Regions from separate parts of the Cetobacterium somerae genome, predicted to be linked through region 1. Evidence: riboswitches for the same ligand, from Rfam matches in the RefSeq annotation. Region 1 holds a riboswitch; each other region holds the start of a gene.

Evidence for each region. Region 1 has a riboswitch for cyclic di-GMP ahead of MKD34_RS04630 (GGDEF domain-containing phosphodiesterase). Riboswitches for the same ligand answer to the same signal wherever they lie in the genome.
Region 2: it holds a riboswitch for cyclic di-GMP, as region 1 does, so the genes downstream of both, MKD34_RS02655 (HD domain-containing phosphohydrolase) here and MKD34_RS04630 (GGDEF domain-containing phosphodiesterase) in region 1, are expected to answer to the same signal.
Region 3: it holds a riboswitch for cyclic di-GMP, as region 1 does, so the genes downstream of both, MKD34_RS01505 (fimbrial biogenesis chaperone) here and MKD34_RS04630 (GGDEF domain-containing phosphodiesterase) in region 1, are expected to answer to the same signal.
Region 4: it holds a riboswitch for cyclic di-GMP, as region 1 does, so the genes downstream of both, MKD34_RS01795 (DUF4402 domain-containing protein) here and MKD34_RS04630 (GGDEF domain-containing phosphodiesterase) in region 1, are expected to answer to the same signal.

Annotation. Positions count from the first base shown of each region.
Region 1 is NZ_CP092519.1:1,013,046-1,017,870, reverse strand. Features, by position in the region: gene MKD34_RS04640 (hypothetical protein) at 1-89, shown strand, start outside; gene MKD34_RS04635 (pentapeptide repeat-containing protein) at 683-1,243, shown strand; gene MKD34_RS04630 (GGDEF domain-containing phosphodiesterase) at 1,277-2,623, opposite strand; cyclic di-GMP riboswitch class I at 2,695-2,771, opposite strand; gene MKD34_RS04625 (transporter substrate-binding domain-containing diguanylate cyclase) at 2,763-4,706, opposite strand.
Region 2 is NZ_CP092519.1:602,984-607,808, reverse strand. Features, by position in the region: gene MKD34_RS02660 (ABC transporter substrate-binding protein) at 1-167, opposite strand, end outside; gene MKD34_RS02655 (HD domain-containing phosphohydrolase) at 185-2,293, opposite strand; cyclic di-GMP riboswitch class I at 2,348-2,423, opposite strand; gene guaB (IMP dehydrogenase) at 2,476-3,933, opposite strand; gene purD (phosphoribosylamine--glycine ligase) at 4,014-4,825, opposite strand, start outside.
Region 3 is NZ_CP092519.1:342,570-347,394, forward strand. Features, by position in the region: gene MKD34_RS01495 (GNAT family N-acetyltransferase) at 1-508, shown strand, start outside; gene MKD34_RS01500 (HD domain-containing phosphohydrolase) at 495-2,618, opposite strand; cyclic di-GMP riboswitch class I at 2,815-2,890, shown strand; gene MKD34_RS01505 (fimbrial biogenesis chaperone) at 3,013-3,738, shown strand; gene MKD34_RS01510 (hypothetical protein) at 3,806-4,384, shown strand; gene MKD34_RS01515 (COG1470 family protein) at 4,464-4,825, shown strand, end outside.
Region 4 is NZ_CP092519.1:412,714-417,538, forward strand. Features, by position in the region: gene MKD34_RS01780 (uracil-xanthine permease family protein) at 1-1,120, shown strand, start outside; gene MKD34_RS01785 (hypothetical protein) at 1,156-1,596, opposite strand; gene MKD34_RS01790 (DUF4402 domain-containing protein) at 1,636-2,091, opposite strand; gene MKD34_RS01795 (DUF4402 domain-containing protein) at 2,140-2,559, opposite strand; cyclic di-GMP riboswitch class I at 2,641-2,716, opposite strand; gene recG (ATP-dependent DNA helicase RecG) at 2,886-4,825, shown strand, end outside.

The sequences.
Region 1 (4,825 bases):
CTTGTAAAAGTTTGAGTAAAAGTAAAAATATAAAAGCTGTGAAAATATCAGAAGTTGGGGGTCGTGGACCTTGTAAAATTTGTTATTAAAGATTAAAATCATTATAATATATAAATTTTATTTGAATAAGAATTATTAGTTTCTTTATCTGTAGTAGGAAAAAGTGTAAAGAATTAAAAGAACAATCTAATCCAGTAGAAAAAATAGAAAAGAGAAATATAGTAAAGGATAATTTTTAGGAATAGAAGAGAGTGCACATGCGATATAGACTAGCTAAATCCAACTCACTCTCTTGTATACTTAAAATGAAATTTTAAAACTAATTTGTTTTAAAAAAATAAAAACACACATGCGATATAGAAAAACTAAATCCAACTTGTTCTTATTTTTCACATTCTAAGTAATACGGTGTATTGTATATTATATACGATAAAATTGCAATTAATTTATTTATAAATAACATTTAAGATAATGTTTTTTTTAAATTAAAAAAACAAAAAAGTGTTTTTTATAAAATAAAAAAAGCTTCTTAGTAATTTAAACTAAGAAGCTTCCCCCGCTAGCCCCCTTGACTAAAACAGAGTCTAATAATATCTATTTACTATATAAAATAGTAAAAAGCAAATTTATTTAAAAAAATTACAATTAAATTATTATAAAAAATAAAAAAAAGAGGAGAAAAATGTATTTTGAAGAGGATATAATAGGAATAGATTTAGAAGAAAAATTAATTTTTGGAAAAGAAATAATAAAAACAAATTTTGAAAAATGTAATTTTAACAATGTAACTTTTTCAGATTGTGATTTTGAAGAGGTAATTTTTGAAAAATGTAAATTTGATTCAGTAAACTTAGACAATGTAAAGTTAAATGGAGCTATATTTAAAAATTGTGAATTTAAAAATATAAATTTTAGTAAAATATCTAGGTTTATAATAGATTTTCAAATTATAAATTCGTTTATGAAATTCTGTATTTTTGATGACCTACAGTTAGATGGATTGGAGTTTTATAAAAATGAATTTGAAGAATGTACCTTTCAAAAGTGTAGCTTAAAAAAATCTAAATTTAATAACAGTAAATTTAAAGATACCGATTTTTATGAGTGTATATTAGAAAATGCAGATTTAAGTGATTGTAGTGGATTGATGATAGACATTGTAAGCAACAAAATAAAAGGGGCAAAGGTTTCTATAGATTTAGCTTTAAATATTGTTAAGAAAATCGGTGTAAAAATAGTTTAAAAATAAAAATGGTAGAGAAATTAAATATTTTCTCTACCATTTATTAACTAATTTAAAAAAATCTTCTTTAGAAAGAGGTTTGCTAAAAATATATCCTTGTCCAATATCGACTTTATTTGACTTTAAAAAATTTAGCTGCTCATTTGTTTCAATTCCTTCAGCAACAATTTTAAAATTAGATCCCTTTATTATATTTATTAATCCTTTATAGACATCAGTAGCAACTTTATTATTTGGATTTACTCTATCTAAAATTGACTTGTCAAATTTTATGATATCTACGGGAAGTACACTTAGTAAAGAAACTGAGGAGTTTCCAGCAGTGAAATCATCTATTGAAACTTGAAATCCAATTGTCTTTAAGTGATTTATTTTTTCTATAATAGTTGTTAAGTTTAATCCCAAAATAGTTTCTGTAAGCTCAATCTCTAGTAAATTTGGATCTATTTTATATTTTTCAATGAGAGTAACTATTGTTTTTAAGAAATCATCTCTTTCAAAAGTTTGTAAGGAGATATTAAATGAAATTCTGAAGTTGTTTTCTAATAAATAAGTTTGAGACATCTTGTTTAAAAATTTTAGTGATTCTTCAGCAATTTTATAATCAATTAAATATACTTTTTTTAATTTTTCTGCTATAAATATAAATTCATCAGGATATATAGCTCCTAATGACTCATTTTGCCATCGGGCAAGAGCTTCAGCTCCTAATACTTTTTTAGTAGTTAAATCAAATTTTGGTTGAAATAGAGCATGTATTCCTTTAATATCTTTGTTTATTATTTTATGTTTTATTTGAGTTCGTCTGTTAATTTTTTCTATTAATTGATTATCTAATTCTGAAATAGATATATTTTTTTCTTCTTTTATTTCATCGAGTATTTCTAAGTATTCAAAAACTTCTTCAGTAGATATAGAAGTACGATTTTTATAAAAAGATATTTTAATCTCCTCATTAAAATTATAATTTTCTTTAAGTTTTAATCTACTAAGATTTTTCTTAATCTCATTAATTTTAGGAATAATGTTGCTTTCATTTGTTATTATATAGAATTTACTTCCAGACATTTTATAAATTTTACTTTTATATTTTAATGTATTTTTTAAAATATTAGCAATATTAAGAATTATTTTATTTCCGATATCCCATCCGAGCCTTTTATTAATTTCTGATAAGATATTTAACTTTATTTTAATAAATGTACAGTTAGTATGAGTATATTTTGAAATATCTTCTACATATTGATAGTGATTAGGTAAATTAGTCAATTTATCTATTAATAGTTTTTTAGCGGCCTTATTTTTTACATATAGATTTATACTTGTAACTGCTAAGCTAATTGCAAGTATGGATATTAGTAAGTATAGTAATGTGTGCATATAACTCTCCTTGATATTTTTTATTTTAATATATTATTGAAATAAAAAAGCAACAATTTTAATTAAAAAATTGTTGCACCTGGCTGCCATATGATTAGGCCCTATAGTTTTGCGTCATAAAGTTTCCTTTATTTTGCCCTTACTTTTTATATTCCATAATTGAAAAACCATTTAGTTTTTTAGCATCATACATAGCTATATCAGCTTTTTCAAATGCCAATTCCAAAGTTTCATCAATATTTTTAATATAATATCCAATGCTAAAAGAGATATTATATTGATTAATAATAGTTGAATTTTTCCCCAGAGTTACTAATTTTTCTAATCTTTCTAAAAGATCTCTGTTTTCATAAAATAGATAAAATTCATCTCCAGATATTCTAAAAGTATGTTCTTTAGAAAAAACTTCTAGTAAAAGTTTTCCTACTTCAGAAAGAACGAGATCTCCTTTACTATGGCCATAATTGTCGTTAGTTTTTTTAAAATTATCTAAGTCAATAACAATAACAGCGCCTTTAGTATTATCATTCTTCTTACAAAACTCATTAAAAAGATATCTATTAGGTAATTTTGTTAATTGATCATGTGTTAAAGCTTTTGTTAATTTTCTTTGAAAAACAATTTTACAAATTAATAATCCGAAGACTAGTGTAAATATATACCATATTTTTTTCTTATGTTCTGCTTCTTCAATAAGACCCATAACATATTCTTTTTGATCTGTTTCTACAAAGTTTCTAATTTCGTTTCTATCAAAATCTCCAACAACGGCAATTGCCTTATTAAAAATATTTCTTAACATTTCCTGATTTTTTGAGAAAGCAAAATTTACAGGAATATCTTTTATCTTTATATCTTTATGTTGCTTATGACAATCTCTATCATAGATATTATATGGACTTATTATATAACCAATCTCATCTTTTTTAAAAGCATTAAATAACTCTGTTGTTGAATTATAAATTCTTATATCCTCTTTTGGAAAAAACTCTTTACCTATATCTTGTGATTTTCCATCTTTTAAAACTCCAACATTATAATCACCACTATCCACGTGATTAAGTAGATGCATGGGGATAAAATCAATTGCTTCAGAAAAAATATAACTTGATTTTCTTCTAGCTGTTGTTGAAAGTGTTAAAAAATCGATATTTTCTTGTTTGAATTTTTCTTGTATATATAGCCACTCTTTTCCATTATAAATATATTTTATTGGAATATTAATAATGCTGGCTAATTTATTTATATATTGAGGAAGTATCCCAATAAATTTATCTTGATTTTTTATATAAATACTTAAAGAAATATCATCCTCAAGAGAAGTAGTTATAAATTTCTTTTGTGCTAAAAACTCTTTTTCCTCTTTTGTTAAACTATTTTGAAATCTTTCTCTTTGATGATACAATGGAAGATTTTTAAAGTAAGTTGATATTTTTTTACTGTATTTTTTATTTAAAGCGTTATTTATATAAGGTAATAGATAATCATATTTTTTATTTACACCGATACAAACTGGAGCTAGAAATGAAACTAGCAATCTATTTTGAGATTTAACAGCTATGAACTCAGAATCTAAATAAAAATCATTTTTATAATCATCAATATTTTCTACTTCAACTATATTTGCAGTTATATTATTTTGTTCTAAATACTCTTTTAAGTATTTTATAGGCATTTCATCATCTTTATATGCATATATGGTTTGATTCATTAAATCATAAGGTGACTTTAATAATTTTTTATCTGAAGCAATGTACAGGTTCTCGCTAAAAATTGGTTTAGAAAGTAATATGTTATCCTTTCTAATATTATTTTTAGTAACTAAACCTAAAGCTCCAATTGTACCATCTTCTAGTTGATTATAACTATCTCTCCATGTACCATGAACTTCTTTTACATTTAGTTTTAGTTCATTTTTAAATATATCACGAATAATGTTATTTATAGAAACACCATCTATTTCCATTTCAGTTTCTGGATAACTTTGAATTCCTAAATAAAAAGTATTATCATTTGAAAAAATAGTTGTTGCTATTAATAAAAAGAGTAGTAATTTTATAGATTTGTTTTTAAAAAATTTCAATGTTGTCCTCCGTTATTTTAGACCAATACAATATTTAGTTTGTTAAGTTATTCTTATTTAGTAGTGACTAAAATTGTGTATTTTTAAGTAAACTAATACTAAAATAAAAAAGCAACAAT
Region 2 (4,825 bases), 410 kb from region 1:
TTAACTGCTTGCACTATTTTTATTTCATCATTATTACTATTAACTGTATTATCTTTATTTAAATCACTATACTCATTAAATGGTATCTCTTCTAAATAAGTTTCTACTTCTCCAAAAGTTAAGGTTATTGTCAGAGTAAATAAAATTAAGCATAAATATCTTTTCAAATTTTCACCTCTTAATATTATTTATTATTTTTTATTGCAGAATAGAATTCTGTTGCTAAATCTAATGCCTCTTTATTCTCTTCATAAATTTTTTCAAATTCTTTATTATTTGCTACAAAAATATCAACTAGTTCTGGGTCAAAACTCTTTCCTTTCTCATTTTCAATCATTGTTAAGGCTTCTAAATGAGACAGTGCACCTCTATGGAATTTCTTTTGTCTCAATGCATCATACACATCAACAACAGCTACAATTCTTGCTTCTAGCGGAATATTCTCTCCTTTTAATCCTAAAGGATAACCACTTCCATCCCACTTTTCATGGTGATATCTAACTATATTTTCAGCTACTTTTCCTAGTTTTAATTTTTTTACTAAATCATAGCCTATATTTACATGTTCTTTCACTTTATTAAATTCATCTTCAGTTAATTTAGATGGTTTTTTCAAAATTTCTGATGGAATTGCAACTTTTCCTATATCGTGCAAAGAAGAAAATCTTTTAATATTCTCTCTTGATTCTGTAGGAACATTTGCCTTTTCAGATAAAAGGGTTGAATACATTCCTAGTCTTTTCACATGATCTCCTGTATCTTCATCATTTAGTTGATTTGCCATCTCTAAAACTTCAATTAATGAAAAACTTAATTCTTCCGCTTTTTTTCTATTTTTTTCAGATTTAACTATTAATATTATTAAAATAAATATAAATATTACTACTGGTATTGATATTTTTAAAATCAATTTATAATTTTGAGCAACTATAGAATTTTTTAACAAATTATTATCTATAACTGTTTTATCAACAGTAAAACTTTCTAATATTGTTTCTATTAAATTTGATAACTCTTTTTGTTCTTTCGAAATTCCAAAACCTACTCCAAAAGAATCATTTAATATTCCAGCTACTTTAATTTTATCATCTAAAAAATTATTACTTATTACTCCTGTCAATATATTAAAATAACCTACCAAATATTCACCATCTTGATTTAATAACTTTTCTAATCCCTCTTCATAACTTTCAACTTCTATTATCTGACTATTTTTTAGTATATTTTTTAAATAAGTATAGCTATAATCTCCTTTTAATACTAATATTTTAGCTTTATCTAAATCTGAAATATTTTGTATAAACCCATCAGCTTTTCTATTTGCCACTGATAATTTCATTTCATAGTATGGCTTTGTATAATTAATTTTACTTTTACCTTCACTATTTTCAATGGCTATTCCTTCCATATCATATTCTCCATTTTTTATAAAAACAAATGGCACCCCTATTATTTGCTCTAACTCTTTAGTTATATTAACTGTTAATCCTTGATAAATACCCTTTTGCTCATAGTAAAAAGGTAACATAAATTTATCTTTTCCTAATTTTACTTTTATAGTTTTATAGCTTTCCTTTACTTTTTCGTAACTTGGTGTATCTTTTAGTAAATACTTATAAAATTCTATTCTGTTTTTTGATAATAATTTTTGAAAACTATCTCCTTCTACATTGTCCATAGTTTCCTCTATCTCTTTATGAAGATTTTTCAAATTTTTCCTAATTGCTATTTGTTCATTGTACCTAATATTCTCTAACAGTTTATAATTTGTTTCTCCTGAATTTTTATCATACCAATCTTGTGCTATAAAAGCATCAACTTCTCCCTCTGAGAGTTTTTCTAATCCTTCATCTAAGTTTTTCACTTCGATTTTTTCTAACTTTAAGTTATTATATCTTTCTTTAAACTCTTTTAATCCATGTTGATTTGGAATATATGCTACTTTTAAATTTTTTATATTTCCTAAGTTAGAAAGTGTAGAGTTTTTATTAACAACAACTCCTACTCTATATATCATTGGAGTATCAAAGTAATCATATACTCTTTTTCCATCAAGAGTTTCAATCGTTCTTAGTACAACATCACTATCTTCACCATCTAAATTTATACTTATATTTTTATTTTTTAATACATCTGCAAAAATATCTATATAAACTCCTTGATATTCCCCTTTCTCTAAATCTTTATACAAATACATATCTGTTGTATTCGATGGTATTGTTATATTAATGTTATCTTTTGAAAAAATATTACAACTTACTAACATCAAATATAATAATATTATTTTTTTCATTTTTTCCTCCATAAATATTTTTTTGCAAAAAAAAACTGCAATAATCACAAAGACTATTGCAGCTGGCTGCCATTTTAAAGACCCTATAGCTTTGCGTCATAGGGTTTCCCCTACTTTGCCTTATAAATAAAGATTTCTCTTTAATTATAATCAATCAAAACATTAAAGTCAACTTTTTATATCTATTTAGAATAGTTTGGAGCCTCTTTAGTTATAATAATATCGTGTGGATGACTCTCTTTTAATCCTGCTCCTGTAATTTTTACAAATTTTCCATGAACTTTTAAATCTTCAATTGTTGATGTTCCACAATATCCCATTCCAGCTCTCACTCCTCCACAAAGTTGGAAAACAACATCTTTCAAGCTTCCCTTATACGAAACTCTTCCCTCTATTCCTTCAGGAACTAATTTTTTAGCATCATTTTGGAAATATCTATCTTTCGATCCTCTTTTCATTGCTGCCATTGAACCCATTCCTACATACACTTTATACCTTCTTCCCTCATATATCATCTCTTCTCCAGGGGCTTCAGTTGTTCCTGCTAATAATCCTCCTAACATTACACAATCTGCTCCTGCAGCTAAAGCTTTTACCATGTCTCCAGATAATTTTATTCCACCATCTGCTATAACACCAATTCCTCTTGTTTTACAAACTTCATATACATCATTAACTGCTGATAATTGAGGAACACCTACTCCAGCTACAACTCTCGTTGTACAGATAGATCCTGGTCCTACTCCTACTTTAACAGCATTTACTCCAGCTTCTATTAAATCTAAAGCAGCTTCTGCAGTAACTATATTTCCACCAATTATATTTAACTTAGGAAAGTTTTCTCTAATCTCTTTTATTTTTTCCATAACACCTTTTGAATGTCCATGTGCTGAATCTACAGTTATTATATCTACACCAGCTTCTACTAAAGCTTTTACTCTTTCTAAAGTATCTGCTCCAACACCAACTGCTCCACCAACTCTTAATCTTCCTTGAGAATCTTTACAAGCAAATGGGTACTCTACTAAATTATCAATATCTTTTATTGTTATTAGCCCTTTTAATTTTCCATTTTCATCAACTATTGGCAACTTCTCTATTCTATTTTCTAATAAAATATCTTTTGCTTCTTCCAATGTTGTTCCAACAGGTGCTGTTACTAAATTTTCTTTTGTCATTATATCACTTACTAATTGATCCATGTCTTTTCTATACTTCAAATCTCTATTTGTTATAATACCAATCAATGATCCATCTTCTTCAATTACTGGTAATCCTGATATTTTATATCTTCTCATTATTTCTTCAGCATGCCATACTGTAGAATCTTTAGTTAATGTTACTGGATTTTTTATCATTCCACTTTCATTTCTTTTTACTCTGTCTACTTCAGCAGCCTGATCTTCTATACTCATATTTTTATGTATAAATCCAATTCCACCTTGTCTTGCTAAAGCTATTGCTAAATCCCCTTCTGTTACTGTATCCATCGCTGCACTTAAAACTGGAATATTCAATTCGATATCCTTTGTAAGTCTTGTTTTTAAACTCACTTCATGCGGTAATACCTCTGATCTCGCTGGAACTAATAGCACGTCATCAAAAGTTATTGCTTCTTTTATTATTTTTCCATTCATCATTTTCCTACTGCCTCCAATTATAATTTTCCAATTTTTAAATAAAGACCTGCACTTTTTTTTAGTACTGTGCAGGTCTTTTTTTATTTATTTTCGTTATTATAGCACATTTTTGAGCCTATGTCATTTCTAAAAAATAATTTTTTACAATTTATTTTTTTTACATCTAAGTAAGCATTCTTTTTTGCTTCTTCCAAAGTATTTCCATAAGCTACCACAGATAATACTCTTCCACCATTTGTTTCAATTTTGCCATGAACTTTTCTAGTTCCCATATGAAATACTACAGATTCTAAATCCTTTGGTATTTCTATTTCACTTCCTATTGTTGATGATTTCGGATAATTTTCTGAAGCCATCACCACTGCCACCGTATATCTATTATCCCACTCTAAGTTCACATCTTTATTTTCCATTAAATCCAATATTGCTTTAACAAAATCCGACTTTAATCTTGGAAGAATCCCCTCAGCTTCGGGATCTCCAAATCTAGCGTTAAACTCTATCGTCTTTACACCATCTTTTGTTAACATTATTCCACCAAAAAGAAATCCTTTAAATGAAATTCCATCTTTTGCCATTCCTCTAGCCATTGGTTTTAATATTTTTTCTAAAGTTTGATCTATTATATTCGAATCAATCTTATCTACTGGTGAGTAAACTCCCATTCCACCAGTATTTGGCCCTTCATCATTGTCATAAGCTCTTTTATGATCTTGAGCTATTTCTAATGGAATTACTGTCTCGCCATTTGTTAAAGCAATTATAGAAAATTCAAATCCATCTAAATACTCTTCTATTACAACCTTATTATCAGGGATACTAAAAGCTATTTCTAAAGCTTCAATTGCTTCTGGTATTGAAAACGCAACAGTTACACCTTTTCCTGCTTTTA
Region 3 (4,825 bases), 670 kb from region 1:
AGATTTTAATGAAAAACAACTTCCAGAGGGATATGAGTTTGTAATGTATGAATCAGGAATGATGAATAAATGGATTGAAATTCAACTTTCATCTAAGCATATACTTGAAAGACTTGAAGGAGAAAACTATTTTAAAGATGTATTCTTAAAAAATGAAAATTTTTTAAAAGAAAGTATGATTTTTATTAAGGATAGTAAAGGAGACTTAGTAGGAACAGGGGCTATTTGGGAGGGAAAGTATTTTCCACAAGATAAAAATAAAAGTTATAGATTACATTGGATTGCAGTAGATCCAAAACATGGTGGAAAAGGGTTAGCAAAAGCTATAGTATCAAAACTACTTTCAATATTTAAAGATAAAAAAATGGGAGAGGGATTATATCTCTCCACACAAACATGTAGCTATGTAGCTATAAAAATATATTTAGACTTTGGCTTTAAACCCTATGATTTAGAAAAAAATCAAAAAGGTTGGGATATAGTTTTCAATAAAATTAATGTTCAATAAAAATTTTATTAAATTCTTCATTGTAAGCTAAAAAAATATCAACAAGAGTGGGGTCAAAGTGTTGTCCACGCTCTTTTTTTATTATTTCAACAGCTTCTTCATGAGAAAAACCGTCTTTGTAAACTCTTTTTTGACGCAAAGCATCATAAACATCTGCTATAGCTACAATTCTAGCCTCTAAAGGTATTTCATTTTCTTTTAAACCATAACAGTATCCTTTTCCATTCCATTTTTCATGATGATAGAGAGCTATATTTTCAGCAACAGCTCCAAGTTGCATTTTATCAATAAGTTTTTTTCCTAAAAGAACATGTTTTTTCATTTCTTCAAATTCGTAAGGAGATAGCTTTCCTGGTTTTTTTAAAATTGAATCAGGAATTCCAATTTTACCAATATCGTGAAGTGAAGCATATTCACTAATCTCTTTAATAAATTTTTTATGACATTTTAGCTTTTCAGCTAAAAATTTCGAATAAAAGTTAACTCTTAGGATATGATTTCCAGTATCTTCATCATTTAATTCATTGGCAGCTTCAAAGCTTTCAACTAATGCTCTAGTTATTAAACGCTCTTTCTTAGTAGCAATAGTAGCTTTTCTTAAAAAATAAAAAAGAGTTAGAATAATTATAGAAGACATGGAAAACATAATTATAAAATATTTATAATTAGGAGATAATTTTTTAGGTATAACTAATTCACTATAAAGAATCCTGCTTTCAGATAGATGACTAGGAAAAAGTTTATCTATAAAATCAGCTAAATCAGAATCATTTTTTACTCCAAATCCAACGGGAGTAATTTTATTAAAAAATCCAGCAACTTTTATCTCATTTTCTAAATATTCATTAGAGATAGACATAGATATGATTTTAAAGTCTCCATAAAGATAATCAATCTCTTTATTTAAAAGTGCATTTAAAGCTGATTTTGTACTTTTAAAAAATTTAAAATCGTTCGATGTAATTATTTTTTTTATAGAATTTTTATTTAATTCTTCTGAAGAGATAAATCCAATTTTTTTATTTTTAATATCTGAATAAGAATCGATAAAATTATTATTTGTAAGAGTAAAAGCAGCTAATTGAGATTCATAATATGGAATAAAAAATTTATTTTTTAGATTAAATAAATCTGTGTCAATAGCTTTAATATCATAGTTATCGTTAGGACTTTGGATATAATTGATAGGAATATCAGTTAAATAAGATAATTCTTTAAGGCGATCAATAACATATCCATGATAACTTCCTTTAGATAGATAAAGAAGCGGAACTATTTCATTATTTGTGGGCAGTAAAACTTTAAGTTGCTTGTATCTATGTTTTAATTTATCAATAAGTGGGTCATTTTTTAAAAGTTGTTTATAAAAAATAAGACGTTCTTTTTTTAAGGAATCTACAACATATTTCTCAGAAAAATTAATTTGAAAGTTTTCAATAATATCTTTTAACATGGGATATTTTTTATTTACAACTAACCAAAGTTGTGACGATGGAATATTTTTTAAAGGAATAAAATTATAATTTTTAAAAACATCATTACTACTTTTGCCGATAATAGCATCTATTTTGTTATTTTCTAATGATGAAAAACCAAAATTACCATTATCTTCAATAGATATTAAATTTTTTAAATCTGGATAAAACTCTTTAGTTAATATAGAATCAGAAGTTCCATCAATATGACCAATTTTAAATTTATTTAGATTATTTAAATCTAAAGATTTATTTTTCTTTGTAAATAAACCGACATTATACGTATTATAAGTTGGAATAAAAAAATAATTTTTTTCTCTTTCGGGAGTTTTCGCAACATTAAAAAGAATATCTCCATCTCCATTTTTTAATAAATTTTTCATTTTCATTTTATTAGTTGATTGTATTTTAAATCTTAATCCAGTTTCTTGTTCTAGTTTTTCAAAAAACTCCATATAAACGCCAGCTAATTCACCAGAATTTTTTTGATATAAATAGACATGGTTTGGATGGTATATATCAATTAAAAATATTCTATTTTTATTATTTTTAATCCATAATTTTTCATCTTTTGAAAATTCAAATGGGAATATATTTAAAAAAATGAGAAAAAAAAGAAAAAAAGATTTAATCAATTTAACACCTCCCCTAATTTGAAAAATTATATCATAATAATAAAAAAACTTAAATAATATAGAAAAATATTTTATATTAACAATAAAAAAAGGAACTATAAATATTTTATTGAATTAGAACATATCTAGAAAAATTTTTTTATTTTTTTTAAAAAATTTCTAATTGAAATATAATAAATAAGATGATATATTAGTATTTCAAATACGGCAAACTGTAGGAAACTGCAGGACGCAAAGCTATAGGGCCTCTAAAATGGCAGCCAGTTGCACTTATCTTTTGTAAATTAGATTACAAAGGCTAAGTGTTTTTTTATTACTTTAAATTTTTTAAAAGAAAAGTGTAAAACAAAAAGTATAAAGATTCGAAATTATAAAAAATATAGGGGGGAACAAGATGAGGAAAACTTATCAAATTTTATTAACATTTTTATTAACATTTTCTGTAACATTTTCATTTCATATTGCACCAACGTTTTTCGAAAAACGTATCGATGCCAGTGGAGGGTATCAAGAGTTCATAATGTATAATAACAGCACAAAAACACAAAGATTTAAAGTAAGTACACTTCCAGGAACAGGAACATACGGAGGTCATATGGATAAATGGGTTGAATATAACCCTAAAATAATAACAATTAAACCTAAAAGTCAAAGTGTTTTAAAAGTTTTTGTAAAAGCTCCAAAGGGAACTCCAGAAGGAGAATACTCAACATTTTTAAATTTTAAATCAGTTCCTGTACCAGATATCACAAGAGATGATGGTAAAAGTGTTGCAGCAGCAGCAAGCATAGGACTTAATGTAAATATAGAAGTTATAGGTTATGTTGGTGATTTAAAAGCAAAGTTAGAAATAACTAATTTAAAAGTTACTGAAAATAACGAGGGACAAGCAGTGGTATCTTTTAAAGTTAAAAACAATACTCTTAAAAGAGGAATTTGGTATAACATAGATGTTATGAATGGAAATGAAAGTCATGAGTCAGTGGAAAAAGGTAGAATTGGAATTGGAAAAACAGATGAAATAACTTTAACTATGAAAAATATGAAAAAAAGAGATGTAGTTGGAGTTAGGCTTAGAGATTCTTCAACATATGAGGATATTACTAAGAAAGAACTTTGATATCAAATAAACTTGATATATATGGGAACAAAATAAAAAATAAAAAGAAAATTTAGGAGGTATTAAAATGAAAAAAGTTTTATTCGGAATCATGGCATTATCAATTGCAGCATTTGCAGCAAATCCAGGGACAGATAGCGAAGCATCAGTACCAGTAAAGGTAATAGCTGAGATAATCACTGCACCTACAGGACTTACTATAACTGATGAGGCAGGAACAGTTATTGATGAATTATTATTAGACCACGGAAGAATAGTTAAAGGTGCGGCAACAAGTGATTCAGTAGCATACAAACTATTTAAAGTTCAAAGATTTGATGGAACTAAACCTACAAAAATTGGTGCAGGAACTTTAAATGTAAAATTAGATGAGGCAACAACAACATTAGCAAAAAATGGAACTTCAACTGCAAGCACACTAACATCAGCATTAACTTTAACTGGTGGAGCAACTCAAGTGTCTTCAAAAGAATATACTCATACTACTGGAGCTGATGATACAGAGCACGTAGGAAGAGTAACATCAACTATAGCTAAAACTGAATTATTAAAAACTGGGATAGAAACAGGTATTCACCACAACTCAAGAGAAAGAACTTTAACTGTTGTTTATACACCAGCAAAACCAACAGAAGGAGGAAAATAATTCCTTTAAACTTAGAGAGAAGTCTCTTCTCTCTTTTTTTAAGAGAATTATATATTAAATAAAATACGGGGGCGGTTTTATGAAAAACATTTTTATTCTTTTTTTCCTTTTAACTTTTAATATCTTTGGATATGTAAATATAAATCCTGTTACCTTTGATAGAAAGATTGATGGTAAGGGAGAAGTACAGGAATACACTTTGTATAACCCAACTCAAAATACATTAAAGTATCAACTTTATTTAACAGATGAAAATATAGAAAAATCTATGAAAAATTGGATTGAGATATTCCCTACAACAATTACTTTAAAACCAGGGCGTAGTGGAAAATTTAAAGTCTTTGTAAAAGCTCCAAAAGGCGCTCCAAGGGGTGAGTATTTAGTAACTGTTGGAGTTAAAGAGATAGCATTACCAAAACTTAATTCAACAGATACATCTTC
Region 4 (4,825 bases), 600 kb from region 1:
TTTAGTCCAAGTTTATACATTAGGACCTATGGGAGCTAAATTGCCTGTAGTTGTAGGAACAAACTTTTCTTTTGCACCAGTGGCTATATCAGTAGCTAGCAAGTTTGGGTATGAAGGAGTTTTAGGAGCAGCATTAATAGGAGGAATTTTTGAAGCTTTTTTAGGATTTCATATGAAGAGAATAAGAAAGTTTTTTCCACCAATAGTTACAGGAACTGTAATATTAGCTATAGGATTATACCTTTTACCAGTTGGAATAAATAGTTTTGCAGGTGGATATGGAGCGTCTGACTTTGCATCTAAAGAGAATCTAATTTTAGGAACAATAGTTTTAGCAGTGGTAATATTTTTTAAGGAATTTACAAAAGGTGTAACAAGTTCAGGAGCGATTTTTATAGGAACAGTAGTGGGGACAGTAATAGCTTTTTTAATGGGAAAGATAGATATAACTCCACTTTTACAGGCAGATATAGTGAGTATACCAAGGCCATTTTCATTTGGGTATTCATTTCATATAGAAGCAATTATTCCTATGGTAATGATGTTTGTAGTATCTGCTATAGAAACGATGGGAGATATGTCAGGAATTACAATGGGTGGTGCTAAAAGAGAATTGAAAGACAGGGAGCTTAAAGGTGGAATAATATGTGATGGAATAGGAAGCGCATTTGCAACTATATTTTCAGTATTACCAACGACGTCGTTTAGTCAAAATACAGGTATAATTGCTATGACAGGAGTAATGAGCCGATTTGTTGTGGGAATAGGTGCGCTATTTTTAGTAATAAGTGCATTTATACCAAAGGTTGCAGCAGCTTTTACATTAGTTCCTCAAAGTGTTATAGGTGGAAGTTTAGTAATGATTTTTTCTATGATTTCAATTAGTGGAATAAATCTTATAAACCAAGAACCATTAGAAGGAAGAAATGCAGTTATATTAGCAGTTTCGTTGGGACTAGGATATGGAATAGGATTAGTTCCAGGAGTGATTGAAGCATTCCCTGAAAGTATAAGATATATATTTACAGATTCAGGATTTGTTGTAGCTGGAACTTTAGCAGTTGTGATGAACCTGATATTACCTAAGAAAAATGAAAAAGTAGAGGTTTCTGTAGCATAAAAAAACTGAGGAGTAATTTCCTCAGTTTTTATTTTTTAGTTATATCTTGCTTGGATTGTAACATTTCCGCTGTATACTCCAGTTTGCTGATTATTTGGGATGTCTAAAGTGAATTTAATTGGTTTGGCAGAAATAAACTCATCTTGACGAAGAACTATAGTTTCTTCTGTGTGATCAATGTTTGCCCAAACAGTAGCTCCACTTATATTTTTTAGAGCTAATTTACCATCATTTGTTAATCCAGAAATCGTAATTTTAGCTTGATTACGCCCTTGTCCTTTTATAGAAAATTTTCCAATAGCAATATTTCCAGAAGTTCCTTTAGCAATTTTTCCAAATTCAGCATGTTGATCAATTTTAACAGTTAAAGTTTCCATGATAGTAGCACTAACGTTCATATTAGCAGAATCAGGATTGCTACTTCCAAAAGCTGCTACAGCAGTAGTTAAAGATAAAAGTGTTAATAATTTTTTCATAATTTATTTCCTCCGATAATTTTTAAGATTATAAATGGGCTATTTAAACTTAACTTTCATAGTTAAAGTTCCAGAATAGTTTCCAATTGGTGCATTCTTAGGAACTGTAAGTTCAGTATCAAAAGAATATTTATATTCTCCTTTTTCATTTAGTTTTGTATTTTTACCATCATCATTTGTATTTTTTAAAGAAACATTTAAAATATTTGAATCACTTTTTTCATGAAAAAGAGAGATGTTTTTCTTGAAACCATTCAAGTTTTTATCGTTAAGAGAGATATCAACGTTTTGTCCAGGTTCACCGTATATTATAAAAATATGACCATTAGTTGAATGAGTAGAGCCTTGTATAACTTTTCCATAATTAATATCACCATTATGGATGACTTTTAGAGGCTTTATAACAGTAGCATTGATATTCATACTTTCTTCTGAAATATTAGAAGAAAATATATTACTAAAAGTTAATAAAAATAAACTTAAAATTAATGACATAACTCCTCCTTATATGAAAACAACTGGGAATATCCCAGTTGTTAATAATTATTGATATTGAACTCTAGCAGTTATAGAACCTGTATATATACCAGTTACAGTTTCAGTAGTAGGATTTATTGTTCCAACCATGTCAAAACTTGCTTTTCCAGCATTATCTAGATTGTGAGGAATAACAAAATTATTAAAAGAAATATCTAAAGTATCTTCACTTCCATTTCTTTTTAAAGATGATAAGTTAGATAAAGTGACTTCAAATTTTTCTCCTGGTTCTCCATCAATAGTGTATTGTCCAGTAGCTGTTGCCTTAGTTCCTTGAATTACAGTTCCAAATTCCATATTTTTAGCTATAATAGTTAGTGGTTTAATCACAGTAGCTTTAATGTTCATAGTAGCCTGATCATTTGAAGTTACACCAAAAGCTGTCATAGTAGTAGTTAAAGATAAAAGTATTAATAATTTTTTCATAATTTGTTCCCTCCCGTAATTTTATAAAGTTTATAAAATACAAAAGCCAGTTGCACTTATATTTTGGCTAAACCAAAATGTAACTGCAACTGGCTGTCATTTTAAAGACCCTATAGTTTTGCGTCATAGGATTTCTCCTACTTTGCCTATTTATATTATATAATAATGATATATTAAAATTTAAAAAATGTCAAACAAAAATTACATAAAATATAAAGAAATATTTTTCACAAAACCTTATTTAAAGAGGGTTTATTGCAAAAATACAAAACGTATTATAAATTGTACAAAAGGATATATAAGTGTGTTATAATTAAAAAAAGGTGGTGATTAAGATATATATAGATATTTATAAAGAGATAGAACTTTTTAATATAAAGGGAGTTTCAAGTGCAACATATTCGAAGTTAAAAAAATTAAACATAGAAACACTTCATGATTTGATATATTACTTTCCAAGAGCTTATGATGATAGAACAAATATAAAAAAAATAGGTGAATTACGAGGAGATGAATATGTTGTATTAAAAGGAAATATAATGAATATATCTGCTCCTCCTACAAGAACAGGAATGAAAATGATAAAAGCAACAGTAAATGATGGAACTGGAGTTTTAGAAGTTGTATGGTTTCAAAGACCTTATTTAAGAAATAGTTTAAAAATAGGAGAAGAGTATATTTTTATAGGAAATGTAAAAAGAGGATATACATTTCAAATGGTAAATCCAGAATTTAAACTGTATAAAGGACAAGAAAATACTGGTGAAATTTTACCTATTTATAGTGCTATAAAAGAGTTGAATCAAAACAGTTTAAGAAGAATTTTAAAAGAGGCGCTAAAAAATTATTTAGATATATTTCAAGAAAATATACCAGAGGAAATAATAAAAAAGTATAAACTTATGAATAGAAAAAATGCTTTAAAAGAAATTCATTATCCAACAAATCCAAGAAATTTAGAGGAGGCAAAAAGGCGTTTTGCAATAGAAGAACTATTAATATTGGAGATGGGAATACTTCAAAAGCGTTTTGAGATAGATTTGACTAATGCGGGTTTATATGAAATTAAAGGAAATAAAAAGTTAGTTTCGAAGTTTTTAGAAAGTTTATGTTTTTCATTAACAACTGCTCAAAAAAAAGTTATAACAGAGATATATAAAGGTATAAATGCTGGAAAAATAATAAATTATTTAATTCAAGGAGATGTAGGAAGTGGAAAAACGATAGTTGCGGTATTGTTACTTTTATACATGGTAGAAAACGGTTATCAGGGAGTTTTTATGGCTCCGACAGAGATTTTAGCAACGCAACACTATTTGTCTATTTATGAAACTTTAGAATTATTAGGAGTAAAAGTTGAACTTTTAACTGGAAGTGTAAAAGGAAAAAAGAAAGTTGAACTATTAGATAGGATAAAAACAGGAGTAACAAATATTGTAGTAGGAACTCATGCTATAATAGAAGACAGTGTTGAATTTCAAAAATTGGGATTAATAGTTATAGATGAGCAGCATAGATTTGGAGTTTTACAAAGAAAAAGGCTTAGAGATAAAGGTGTTTTAGCAAATCTTATTGTTATGAGTGCGACTCCTATTCCGAGGTCCTTAGCTTTGAGTATATATGGAGATTTGGATGTAGCAGTAATAGATGAGTTACCTCCTGGAAGAAAGCCCATAAAAACTAAATGGATTAGTGAAGAAGAGGATGAAGAAAAAATGTATCATTTCATAGATAAAAAATTAAAAGAGGGACGTCAAGCATATTTTGTGGCTTCTTTAATAGATGAAAGTGAAAAGCTTTCGGCTAAATCCACAGAGGAGTTATATAATGAAGTTCTAAAAAACTTACCAGGATATAGAGTTGGAATTTTGCATGGAAGAATGAAAAACAAAGAAAAAGATGAAGTTATGCATCTTTTTAAAAATCAAAAACTAGATATCTTAGTTTCTACTTTAGTTATTGAGGTTGGAGTAAACGTTCCTAATTCAAGTATAATGGTAATAACAAACTCTGAACGTTTTGGGCTAGCAACATTACATCAACTTAGAGGAAGGGTTGGAAGAGGAGAGCACCAATCCTATTGTTTCTTACTTTCAAATACAGAAAATGATAATTCAGCAGCAAGACTTAGAGTTTTAGAAAGTACTGAAGATGGATTTAAAATAGCAGAGGAAGATTTGAGATTAAGAAAAGCTGGAGAGATTTTTGGTGTAAAACAGAGTGGATTAAGTGATCTTAAATTTATAGATATAGTTCATGATGTTAA